DNA from 2 places in the Mesorhizobium sp. BHbdii genome. Region 2 is predicted to be linked to the other one. Evidence: predicted binding sites of a transcription regulator. Region 2 holds the regulator's gene; the other holds the start of a gene.
What was found. The regulator HrcA, encoded in region 2, represses chaperone genes, less so after heat shock. The targets are predictions, from matches to a motif close to GTTAGCACTCNCNNNNNGNGAGTGCTAAC.
Positions count from the first base shown of each region.

Region 1: groES (co-chaperone GroES) is a predicted target of HrcA. The motif match lies at 3,818-3,846, and genes of this name have one in related genera.

Region 1 is NZ_JBSPKX010000006.1:12,197-17,824, forward strand. Features, by position in the region: gene ACWTU8_RS25945 (hypothetical protein) at 1-19, shown strand, start outside; gene ACWTU8_RS25950 (winged helix-turn-helix domain-containing tetratricopeptide repeat protein) at 16-1,533, opposite strand; gene ACWTU8_RS25955 (AraC family transcriptional regulator) at 1,728-2,561, shown strand; gene ACWTU8_RS25960 (bifunctional helix-turn-helix transcriptional regulator/GNAT family N-acetyltransferase) at 2,569-3,504, opposite strand; gene groES (co-chaperone GroES) at 3,907-4,203, shown strand; gene groL (chaperonin GroEL) at 4,266-5,628, shown strand, end outside.
Region 2 is NZ_JBSPKX010000002.1:540,014-545,641, forward strand. Features, by position in the region: gene cysK (cysteine synthase A) at 64-1,044, opposite strand; gene ACWTU8_RS15365 (LysE family translocator) at 1,218-1,835, opposite strand; gene ACWTU8_RS15370 (hypothetical protein) at 2,050-2,247, opposite strand; gene hrcA (heat-inducible transcriptional repressor HrcA) at 2,328-3,458, opposite strand; gene rph (ribonuclease PH) at 3,593-4,309, shown strand; gene ACWTU8_RS15385 (VOC family protein) at 4,317-4,727, shown strand; gene rdgB (RdgB/HAM1 family non-canonical purine NTP pyrophosphatase) at 4,727-5,389, shown strand; gene hemW (radical SAM family heme chaperone HemW) at 5,386-5,628, shown strand, end outside.

The sequences.
Region 1 (5,628 bases), on a different contig from region 2:
CGTCGTTGTCGTCGATTAACCGACCCCGGGCGCAGCCTGCCGCCCAAGCGCAAGCATGACGCCTTCGGCGAGATGATCCGCGTCGGCCTGATTCTCGAACGGGACGCCGCGCAGCGCATAGTCGACCGGCGAAAACGGATCGCCCTCGTCGATGAGGGCGATCTGCCGCCTCGCCCGTTCCATCTCGCCCATCTGGGCGTAGCAGGCGGCGAGTCGCGTGCGGATCCACGGCGCCGGGCGTGTGGCAAGCTCCAACGCCTCCGCCGCCTGCCGATATTCTCCCATCATATAGAGCGCCAATGCGCGGTCGAACTGGTACCAATGTGGGTGCAAAGGATCGATGCGGATGCCACGCGCCAGCCAGGTCAGCGCCTCGAGCGGTCTACCGCGCATTGTAAGCAGCATGCCCATCTGCTCGATGCTGTCGGCGTCATAAGGGTTGAGCTGCAGCGCGATGCGCATGTGGTGCTCGGCCGCTTCATGGTCGCGCATATAGAGTCGCACCAGCGACTGCACCCGATGGCCGGTCGCCTGGTCCGGCGAGAGCGACAGACCCTTGTCGGCAAGGTCGCGGGCGTTTTCCAGCACCGCGTCGCTGGCACGCCCGAATTCTCCATCCAATGCGCGCGCCAAAGCGAGGTAGGTGTAGGCCAGGCCATAGGTCGGGTCCTTGGCGATGGCCGCCTCGAACAACGCCTCGGCGCCTCGCTGGTCGGTCTGGGCAGGATCGCGCAAGAGGGCGAAGCCACGCAGCGCCAGTTCATAGGCGGCAAGGCTGGTGATCGGCTTGCGTGAGGCCTGCTGCAGGCCGGCATTGTTGACCCGCGTCACCAGCCTGCCAACAATCTGCTCGACGATCTCCTGCTCGATCGCGAACAGGCCGGTGCCGCGAGACTGATAGCGGTCGCCCCAGAGCTGGCTGGCGCTCGCGGTGTCGATGAGGTTGACGGCCGCCACCACGTGTTCGCCCTGACGACGCACTGACCCTTCGACGATGAAGTCCGCGCCGATGCGCGAACGGATTTGCGGCCACTCCGCGCGCGCGAATGAGGCAAAGGAAAAGCTCGAGTTGCGCGCCAGGACGGTGACGGTTCCGAAGCGTGCCAGCCCGTTGATGATATCCTCGGCGAAGCCATCGACAATCGCCTCGTCCGCCGGATCGCCGCCTTCATTGCGGAAGCGCAGCACTGCCACGATCGGTTGCACGCCGATCTCCGGCGATTGCTCGGCTTCGGCCGCCAGCATGTAGCCTCTCTTGGAGACGGTGCGAACCATATCCTCGCCGATCGCTTTGCGGATCTCGCGGATCGATTGCGTCAGGGAATCCTCGGTGACGAAGATGCCGGGCCAGGCAACTTCCATCAGCTCCGATTTCGGCACGACACGGCCCATGTTGCGACAGAGGTGCTTTAGCAGGACATAGGCTTTTGGGCGGAGGAATACCGGCCCGTCGGGACCGCGCAGCGTTCCCCTGGCGAGATCCAGCGTGAACCCGCCGAAGCGAAAGACCTGATCGGCAGCCGTGATTGTCACCGGCACCTCCCTGACAACGCATTGAGATGCCGCATGGACGCCACGTCAAGAGCCGTGTGACGCGGTTTAGCGGACGGGACAGCTGTCGAAGGGAGTTCGCGATCACAATCGTTGGATTTTGCGGGAGGCGCAATTTCGATCAAACTGACCGTGCGGAAAGACGGTAGCATGATTTGGCCAATGCAAGGAGCAATATGAACCCGACCGAGAAAGCGCTGTGGTTCGTCGAAAGCCATTTGCCGGAAGCCGTCTCGCTCGACGATGTCGCCAAGAGCAGTGGCGTGTCGCGCTTTCACGTGACGCGGGCTTTCGGTGCGGCGACCGGCCGTTCGGTGATGGGCTACGTGCGTTCTCGCCGGCTTACCGAGGCGGCGCGCAGGCTCGCCGCCGGCGCACCCGACATCCTCTCGGTCGCGCTCGACGCCGGCTACGCCTCGCATGAGGCCTTCACCCGCGCCTTCCGCGACCAGTTCGGCACCACGCCGGAACTGGTGCGCGCGCAAGGCTCGCTCGACAATCTCGATCTTGTGGAGCCGATCCTGATGGACCAGTCCTTTCTCACCAATCTCGAGCCGCCGCGTTTTGAGACCAGCCGGCCGTTTCTCATCGCCGGTCTCGGTGAACGCTACAGCTGCGAAACGAGCGCCGGCATCCCGATGCAATGGCAGCGGTTCGGCCCCTATATCGGCAATATTCCGGGCGAGGTCGGCGACGTCGCCTATGGCGTCTGCGTCAACGGCGACGATGCAGGCAATTTCGACTATATCGCCGGCGTCGAGGTGTCCGATTTTTCGGACTTGCCGAGGGAGTTTTCGCGCGTGCGCGTGCCGGCGCAGAAATACGCCGTGTTTGCCCATCGTGACCACATCTCGACCATCCGCCGCACGATCAACACGATCTGGAACAAATGGCTGCCGGCCTCCGGGCACGAGGTCGCCGATGCGCCCGAATTCGAGCGCTACGGCCCCGAATTCGATCCGCGCAGCGGCAATGGCGGGCTGGAAATCTGGATACCGGTCAAGGCCTAAAGCACCACTACAGCTCCAGGTTCCAGTTCTGGCCGACCAGATCCTTGCCGAAGGCGTGGTGACGCTCCTCGTCGGCCAATTTGAAACCGGCCGCCTCGTAGATGCGGCGCGCTGAGGTGAGCACGTCATTGGTCCACAGCGTCAACGTCTTGTATCCCTTCGCCCGGGCAAAGCCGATGCATTCCTCGACCAGCCGCCTGCCGATGCCGAGACCGCGCGCCGAGGGTTCGACATAGAGCAGGCGCAGCTTCGCCACCGCGTCCGACTGGCGCACGACAAAGACCGAGCCGACGACTTCGCCCTCCCGCTCGGCGATCCAACTCCGTTCCCATTTCGGATCGAAGGATTTGACGAAGGCGCCGAGGATTTCGGCGACCAGCGCCTCGTAGGTTTCGTCCCAGCCATATTCCTGCGCGTAGAGCAGGCCCTGCCGATGGATGATCCAGCCGATGTCGCCGACCTGCAAAGGTCGCAGTATGTAGGGGACCTTGGGCTCTGCACTGTCGTCCATCAGGAGTTGCACCGTCCGCATCGCCTTGACCAGCCGTTCCTGTTCCGGGGCGGGAAGCCGGTCGAGCAAGGCCGCGACCTGATCGTGCGAACCTTGGTTCAGCGGCGCGAACGCCGCCCTTCCCACCGGCGTCAGCGCGATCGACGAGCGCCGCGCATCGGCTTGCGTCGCGGCGCGCTCGACCAGGCCGCGCTCCTCGAACTTTTTCAGCAACCGGCTTAGGTAGCCGGGGTCGAGACCGAGATCGCGCGCAAGGTCGGTGGCGGTCAGGCCATCGCGATGCGCTAGTTCATAGAGCACACGAGCCTCGGTCAGCGAGAAGGCGCTTTTCAGCAGCCCTTCGTCGAGCAGGCCGATCTGGCGGGTGTAGAAGCGGTTGAAGCCCCGCACGGCATCGATCCGCTCCTTGCCGGGTTGATGATGAATCGTCATGGCATCCTCCTGCTGCACAAGATCAACCACTTACTTGACTTAGTCAAGTATCTGTTTGAAGCAGGGCATTATCCAATCCGGCAGATGAGGCCTTCGAACGACTTATTGCCTCGCGACCCTTGCCATTCCCGTCGACGAGGCGAGCGACTGGTTCGACGAAGTGCGAGTCGTGCCGAGCGGATCCTTTCCGCTGGCGAAACGATGCCCGCTGCTGGTGCTCGGTTCGCCGGGGCCCCAGTAATTCACTGCCGGGCGTTGATCGGCTCACTCAGCGCCTTGACTCTCGCCAGCCGCCGGCTTATCTCACCGCCACGTTAGCACTCGCCATTGGTGAGTGCTAACGTAGGTCCGGCGCCGCCGGATGGAGGAACTGTTCTCACCATTCTCATCGAGGAATAAAAAATGGCAAAGTCGAAGTTCCGCCCGCTTCATGACCGCGTGGTCGTACGCCGGGTTGAATCCGAATCCAAGACTGCCGGCGGGATCATCATCCCGGATACGGCGAAGGAAAAGCCGCAGGAAGGCGAGATCATCGCCGTTGGTTCCGGCGCCCGCGACGAAGCCGGCAAGCTCGTCCCGCTGGACGTCAAGGCCGGCGACCGCATCCTGTTCGGCAAGTGGTCGGGCACCGAAGTCAAGCTCAATGGCGAAGACCTTCTGATCATGAAGGAATCCGACATCATGGGCATCATCGGCTGAATATCGGCCTCACCGTCACTTAAATCTTCGGGCTCAATTCAAGCCCCTGCCAGGAGCTAAAAATGGCTGCCAAAGACGTAAAATTTTCCCGCGATGCCCGTGAGCGCATGCTGCGCGGCGTCAACATCCTCGCCGACGCAGTGAAGGTCACGCTCGGCCCCAAGGGCCGCAACGTCGTCATCGACAAGTCGTTCGGCGCACCGCGCATCACCAAGGACGGCGTCACCGTCGCCAAGGAAATCGAGCTTGAAGACAAGTTCGAGAACATGGGCGCGCAGATGGTCCGCGAAGTCGCTTCGAAGACCAACGACATCGCCGGCGACGGCACCACGACCGCGACCGTTCTGGCGCAGTCGATCGTCCAGGAAGGCCACAAGGCGGTTGCCGCCGGCATGAACCCGATGGACCTGAAGCGCGGCATCGACCTCGCGGTCAGCGACGTCGTTGCGACGCTGATCAAGAACGCCAAGAAGATCAAGACCTCGGAAGAGGTTGCCCAGGTCGGCACCATCGCCGGCAATGGCGATGCTTCGGTCGGCTCGATGATCGCCGAAGCGATGCAGAAGGTCGGCAACGAGGGCGTCATCACGGTCGAGGAAGCCAAGACCGCAGAGACCGAACTCGAAGTCGTCGAAGGCATGCAGTTCGACCGCGGCTATCTCTCGCCCTACTTCGTCACCAACGCCGACAAGATGGTCGCGGACCTGGAAGACGCCTACATCCTTCTCCACGAGAAGAAGCTCTCCAACCTGCAGGCCATGCTGCCGATCCTCGAGGCTGTCGTGCAGACCTCGAAGCCGCTGGTCATCATCTCGGAAGACGTCGAAGGCGAGGCTCTGGCCACGCTCGTCGTCAACAAGCTGCGTGGCGGCCTGAAGATCGCCGCCGTCAAGGCGCCGGGCTTCGGTGATCGCCGCAAGGCCATGCTGGAAGACATCGCCATCCTCACCGGTGGCCAGGTCATTTCCGAAGACCTCGGCATCAAGCTCGAGAATGTTGGCCTCAACATGCTCGGCCGCGCCAAGAAGGTGTCGATCTCCAAGGAGAACACCACCATCGTCGACGGTGCCGGCAAGAAGGCCGAGATCCAGGGCCGCGTCGCCCAGATCAAGCAGCAGATCGAGGAGACCACCTCGGACTACGACAAGGAGAAGCTGCAGGAACGTCTCGCCAAGCTGGCGGGCGGCGTTGCCGTCATCCGCGTCGGCGGTGCGACCGAGATCGAAGTCAAGGAAAAGAAGGACCGCGTCGATGACGCTCTCAACGCGACCCGCGCGGCCGTCGAAGAAGGCATCGTTCCCGGCGGCGGCGTCGCACTTCTGCGTGCTTCGCTGAGCATCAAGGCTGTCGGCGCCAACTCCGACCAGACCGCGGGCATCAGCATCGTGCGTCGCGCGCTGCAGGCTCCGGCTCGCCAGATCGCGT
Region 2 (5,628 bases):
TCCTTAGGTGGACTAGCGCAATTTTCGAGATTAGCTGAAGCCCACCTACCTTCGTCGAGGGACCTAAGCCCCCAGCCCTTCGAACAGGATCGTCGACAGATAGCGCTCGGCGAAGGACGGGATGACCACCACGAGGTTCTTGCCATTGTTCTCCGGCCGCGAGCCGACGACGATCGCCGCCTGCAGGGCAGCGCCCGACGAGATGCCGACCGGCACGCCTTCGAGGCGCGCGACGAGCCGCGCATTGGCGACCGAATCCTCGTTGGAGACCTTGACGATCTCGTCATAGATCGTCGTGTCGAGTATCTTCGGCGCGAAGCCGGCGCCGATGCCCTGGATCTTGTGCGGACCGGGCTGGCCGCCCGACAGCACCGGCGAGGCTTCCGGCTCGACGGCGACGACATGCACGGAGGGCTTGCGCTGCTTCAGCACCTGGCCGACGCCGGTGATGGTGCCACCGGTGCCGATGCCGGCCACGAAGATGTCGACCTCGCCATGGGTGTCGTTCCAGATTTCCTCGGCCGTGGTGCGGCGGTGGATCTCCGGGTTGGCCGGATTTTCGAACTGCTGCGGAATAATGGCGTCGGGCAGCGTCGCGGCCAGCTCGTCGGCCTTGGCGATGGCGCCCTTCATGCCTTTCGGTCCTTCGGTCAGCACCAGTTCGGCGCCGAGCAGCGCCAGCATCTTGCGGCGCTCGACCGACATGGTTTCCGGCATCGTCAGGATCAGTTTGTAGCCCTTGGCGGCAGCGGCAAAGGCGAGCGCGATGCCGGTGTTGCCCGAGGTCGGCTCGATCAGCGTCGTCCTGCCGGGTGCAATCCTGCCCGATGCCTCCAGCGCCTCGATCATCGAGACGCCGATGCGGTCCTTGACTGAGGCGATCGGGTTGAAGAATTCGAGCTTGGCCAGCAGATTGGCAACGACGCCCTTTTCGTTGGCGAATTTGTCGAGCCGTACCAGCGGCGTGTCGCCGATCGTCTCGGTGATCGAATTGTAGATGCGGCCGCGGCCCGGCGCGTGCTGGGTGGTGGCGGGCTTGTTCATTGGTTTCGCTCCCAAGAGTTAGGCGGGCAAGAGTCAGATAGGCATAAGTCTCGACAAGGCAGGATAAAGCCTTCGGCCGCGCAAGATAGTCTGCCGTTTGAAAATATCCGACTGGAACGCATTCTGAAAACACCCTCGCCCGGGAAAAGCATTCAGGCGTGGGCAAAACTGGCCTATTGCCGGGCGGCGATCGCAGCCGCCGCCCCGACCATGAAGGCGGCGGCGGTGCGGTTCAGCGCCCTCAGCGCGCGCGGGGACTTCAGAAGCCCGCGCGCCTTGGCCGCCAGCGCCAGATAGGGCACCAGCACCACCAGCAACACGACGAGCGTCAGCGCGACGAGGATGCCGTAGTCGGCGAGCGTAATGGTCTTCAGATCGACGATGGTCGGCGTGATGGCGAGATAGAAGATCATCGTCTTCGGATTGCCGAGCGTGACGGCGAGGCCGGCAATAAAGCTCGACACCAGCCCGCCCCTGCCTTTCTTCGCCGCCACCGTTTCGGGCGCGATGCCGCTCGTCCAAAAGCGCCAGCCCAGGAAAGCGAGATAGGCGACGCCCAGCCATTTGATCGCCAGGAAGGCCATGCCGAAGGTCTGCGCGACGAGCGCGAGGCCGAGCACCACGGCGGTGAGGTAGGTGAGATCGCCGAGCATCAGCCCGAAGGACATGGCGAGCGCCGAGCGAAACCCGGACCCAAGCGCACGCGCAATAAGCGCGGTGAGCCCCGGGCCGGGGATGGCAGCGGCGATGCCGAGGGCCGCGCTATAAGCGAGGAATCCGGTGAGGGTCATGGTTTCGGCCTTAGCGCATGACCCCAAAAAACGGGATCGACCTTTTAGACTGAGCCTTTTAAGACTGGGCCTTGTCGCACAAAGGTGGGCAGGCGTGTACTCCCTCAGGGACGGTTTCGATTGCACCAGCGCCGCCGGCCAGGCGAACGCGCCGATCAAGACGGGCTTTGCCGTAAGTGACGCGCCGGCAAATCGACCGTATGGTTTTTCGGGCTCAGTTTCCGGCTGCGTAGAAATCGTCGTCGAGGCGCTTTTCCAGCGCGACGAGATCGGCCGGCAGCGGCAGGCCCATGGCGCGCATCTCCCTCAGCTTTTCGCGCAGTTGTTCCTGCACTTCATGCTGATCCTCGGGCTGGTTGATCATCTGCTCGAGCAATAGGCTGATCTGGGCTTTGAATGATTCCAGCGCCATTTTTTTCTCCTTGAGGTCCCCGAAAGCGTGTCGCGTTTGAAGGGATTCGTGCGACGCGCTTTGGTTTTGGGCGACATGTATTACCGCAGCATGCGCGAAATAAGCTGCGCGGTATAGTCGACCATCGGCACGATGCGTGCGTAGTTCAGCCGGGTCGGGCCGATGACGCCGAGCGCGCCGATGACGCGGGCGTCCTTGTCGCGATAGGGCGCCACGACCAGCGACGAGCCCGACAGCGAAAACAGCTTGTTTTCCGAGCCGATGAAGATGCGCACGCCGGAGCCTTCCTCGGCGAGGTCGAGAAGCTGGATCAGCCCGTTCTGCGTCTCCAGATCCTCGAACAAATGCCGCAGCAGCTCGATGTCGGCCTGCGCGGTGACATTTTCCAGCAGGTTGGCGCGGCCGCGCACGATGAGACGCGCCGGCAGGCCGCTCTCGGCGCCCGCCCAGACCGCAAGGCCCTTCTCCACCAGATCCTGCGACAGCGTGTCGAGGGCGGCTTTGGTCTCTTCCTTGATGCGGGCGATCTCGATCCGTGCCTCGGCCAGCGTGCGGCCACGGATGTGGGCATTGAGGAAGTTCGAGGCTTCATGCAATTGCGAGACGGTGATGCCGGCCGGCAGGTCGACGACGCGATTTTCGACGTCGCCGTTCTGCGACACCAGCACGGCCAGCGCCTTGGTCGGCTCGAGTTGGATGAATTCGATGTGCTTGAGCGCCACCTCGTTCTTGGCGGCAAGCACGAGGCCGGCGCCGCGCGACATGCCGGACAGCATCTGGCTGGCCTCGGTGAGCATGTGCTCCAGCGTCGCGCCAGAGCCGGAGGCGCGCACCTGCGCCTCGATGGTGCGGCGCTCCTCGTCGGAGAGATCGCCAAGCTCCATGAAAGCATCGACGAAGAAGCGCAGGCCGACCTGGGTCGGCAGCCGGCCGGCCGAGATATGCGGCGCATAGATCAGGCCGAGATGCTCGAGATCACTCATTACGTTGCGGATGGTGGCGGGCGACAGCGAAGACGGCAGGATACGCGACAGGCTGCGTGAGCCGACCGGCTCGCCGTCCTTCAGATAGGAATCGACAATGCGCCGAAAGATGTCGCGCGAGCGCATGTCGAGCGACTGGAGTGCGGGCGACTGGAGTGCGGGCGATTGAAGCGCAGGGGACTGGAGCACTGCCGCCGACTGGGAATTGGGATCGACTGCCTTGGTCATTTCGAGCCAAACACCTCCGGCCCAAAGATATAGACTTCGGCCACGCCGGCGCAACTGGTCCATTTTCCTTTGCGCCTCTCGTCGCGTGCGGCTACAAGCCGGCCACGATGCCGAAAATTAGGATAAAAGCCTGAATGCGCCCTTCCAAACGCCAATTCGACGAAATGCGCGCCATCTCCTTCGAACGCGGCGTCTCCAAGCACGCGGAAGGTTCGTGCCTGGTGAAGTTCGGCGACACGCATGTGCTGTGCACGGCCAGCCTCGAGGAAAAGGTACCGGGCTGGATGCGCAATTCCGGCAAGGGCTGGGTGACGGCGGAGTACGGCATGCTGCCGCGATCGACCGGCGAGCGCATGCGCCGCGAAGCTTCGGCCGGCAAGCAAGGCGGCCGAACGCTGGAAATCCAGCGGCTGATCGGCCGTTCGCTGCGCGCCGTGGTCGATCTGCAGGCGCTCGGCGAGCAGCAGATCACCGTCGACTGCGACGTGATTCAGGCCGATGGCGGCACGCGCACAGCCTCGATCACCGGCGGTTGGGTGGCGCTTTACGATTGCCTGCGCTGGATGGAAGCCCGGCAGATGGCCAGCGTCGCCAAGGTGCTGAAGGATCATGTCGCGGCTATCTCCTGCGGCATCCATGACGGCCAGCCGGTCATCGATCTCGACTATCTCGAGGATTCCTCGGCCGGCACCGACGCCAACTTCGTCATGACCGGCAAGGGCGGCATCGTCGAGATCCAGGGCACGGCCGAGGGCGAGCCTTTCTCAGAAGAGCAGTTCACTGCGCTAATGGAATTGGCCAAGAAAGGCATCCAGCGACTGGTCAGCCTGCAACAGATGGCTGTAGCTTAACCCTGTCATGACTCCTTCCGCCATCCTCGAATCAGCCCTCTACGTGACCGACCTCAATGCCGCGGAAGAGTTCTATTCCGGCGTGCTTGGGCTCGATCTGCTGGGCAAGGTCGACGGCAGGCATCTTTTCTTCCGTTGCGGCGACGGCGTGCTGCTCGTCTTCAACGCCGAGGCGACCAAGGTGCCGCCGGCGCCCGATGCCAGGCTGAAAGTGCCGCCGCACGGCGCTGTCGGCGACGGCCATCTCTGCTTTGCAGCAAACGCGGACGAGATCGTGAGCTGGAGAGCGCATCTGGAAGCGAAGAAGATTGCCATCGAAAGCGAGTTCGAATGGCCGCAAGGCGGCCGCTCGATTTATATTCGCGACCCTTCCGGCAATTCGATCGAATTCGCCGAGCCAAGAATCTGGGGCCTCTGATGCATTCGCTTTATGGGCACAGAATTGTCGTAGCCAGCCACAATGCCGGCAAACTGCGCGAGTTCGCCGATCTGATGGCGCCATTCGGCATAGAAGCGAAGTCGGCCAAGGAATACGGCCTGCCGGAGCCGGACGAGACCGGCACCACCTTCGAGGAGAACGCCTATCTCAAGGCTTTTGCCGCCGCCAAGGCGACAGGCCTGCCGGCATTGTCGGACGATTCTGGCCTGTGTGTCGATGCGCTAGGCGGAGCGCCCGGCGTCTATACCGCCAATTGGGCCGAGGCGCCGGACGGGTCCCGCGATTTCGGCATGGCGATGCAGCGGGCGGAAGTGGCGTTGCAGGAAGTCGGCGCGGCCGCGCCTGCGCAGCGCAAGGGTCGCTTCGTCGCCGTCATCTGCCTGGCCTTTCCCGACGGCGCGGCCGAATATTTCCGAGGCGAGGTCGAGGGCACGCTGGTATGGCCGCCGCGCGGCGAACTCGGCTTCGGCTACGACCCGGTGTTCGTGCCGGACGGTTTCGAAAAGACCTTCGGCGAGATGACCGCAGAGGAAAAACATGGCTGGAAGCCCGGCCAGCCGACGGCATTGTCGCACCGCGCCCGCGCCTTTCAGAAATTCGCGCACGCCAGACTGGATTTGGCACGATCGGGCGTGAAATGACCATGCTGCTCGACCGCAGCCCCGGCTTCGGCGTCTACATCCACTGGCCGTTCTGCGCGGCCAAATGCCCCTATTGCGACTTCAACAGCCATGTCCGCCACCAGCCGGTCGACCAGGAGCGTTTTGCGCGCGCCTTCGAGACCGAGCTTGCGACGATGCGCCACCGCACCGGACCGCGCGAGGTGACCAGCATTTTCCTCGGCGGCGGCACGCCATCGCTGATGAAGCCGGAAACTGTG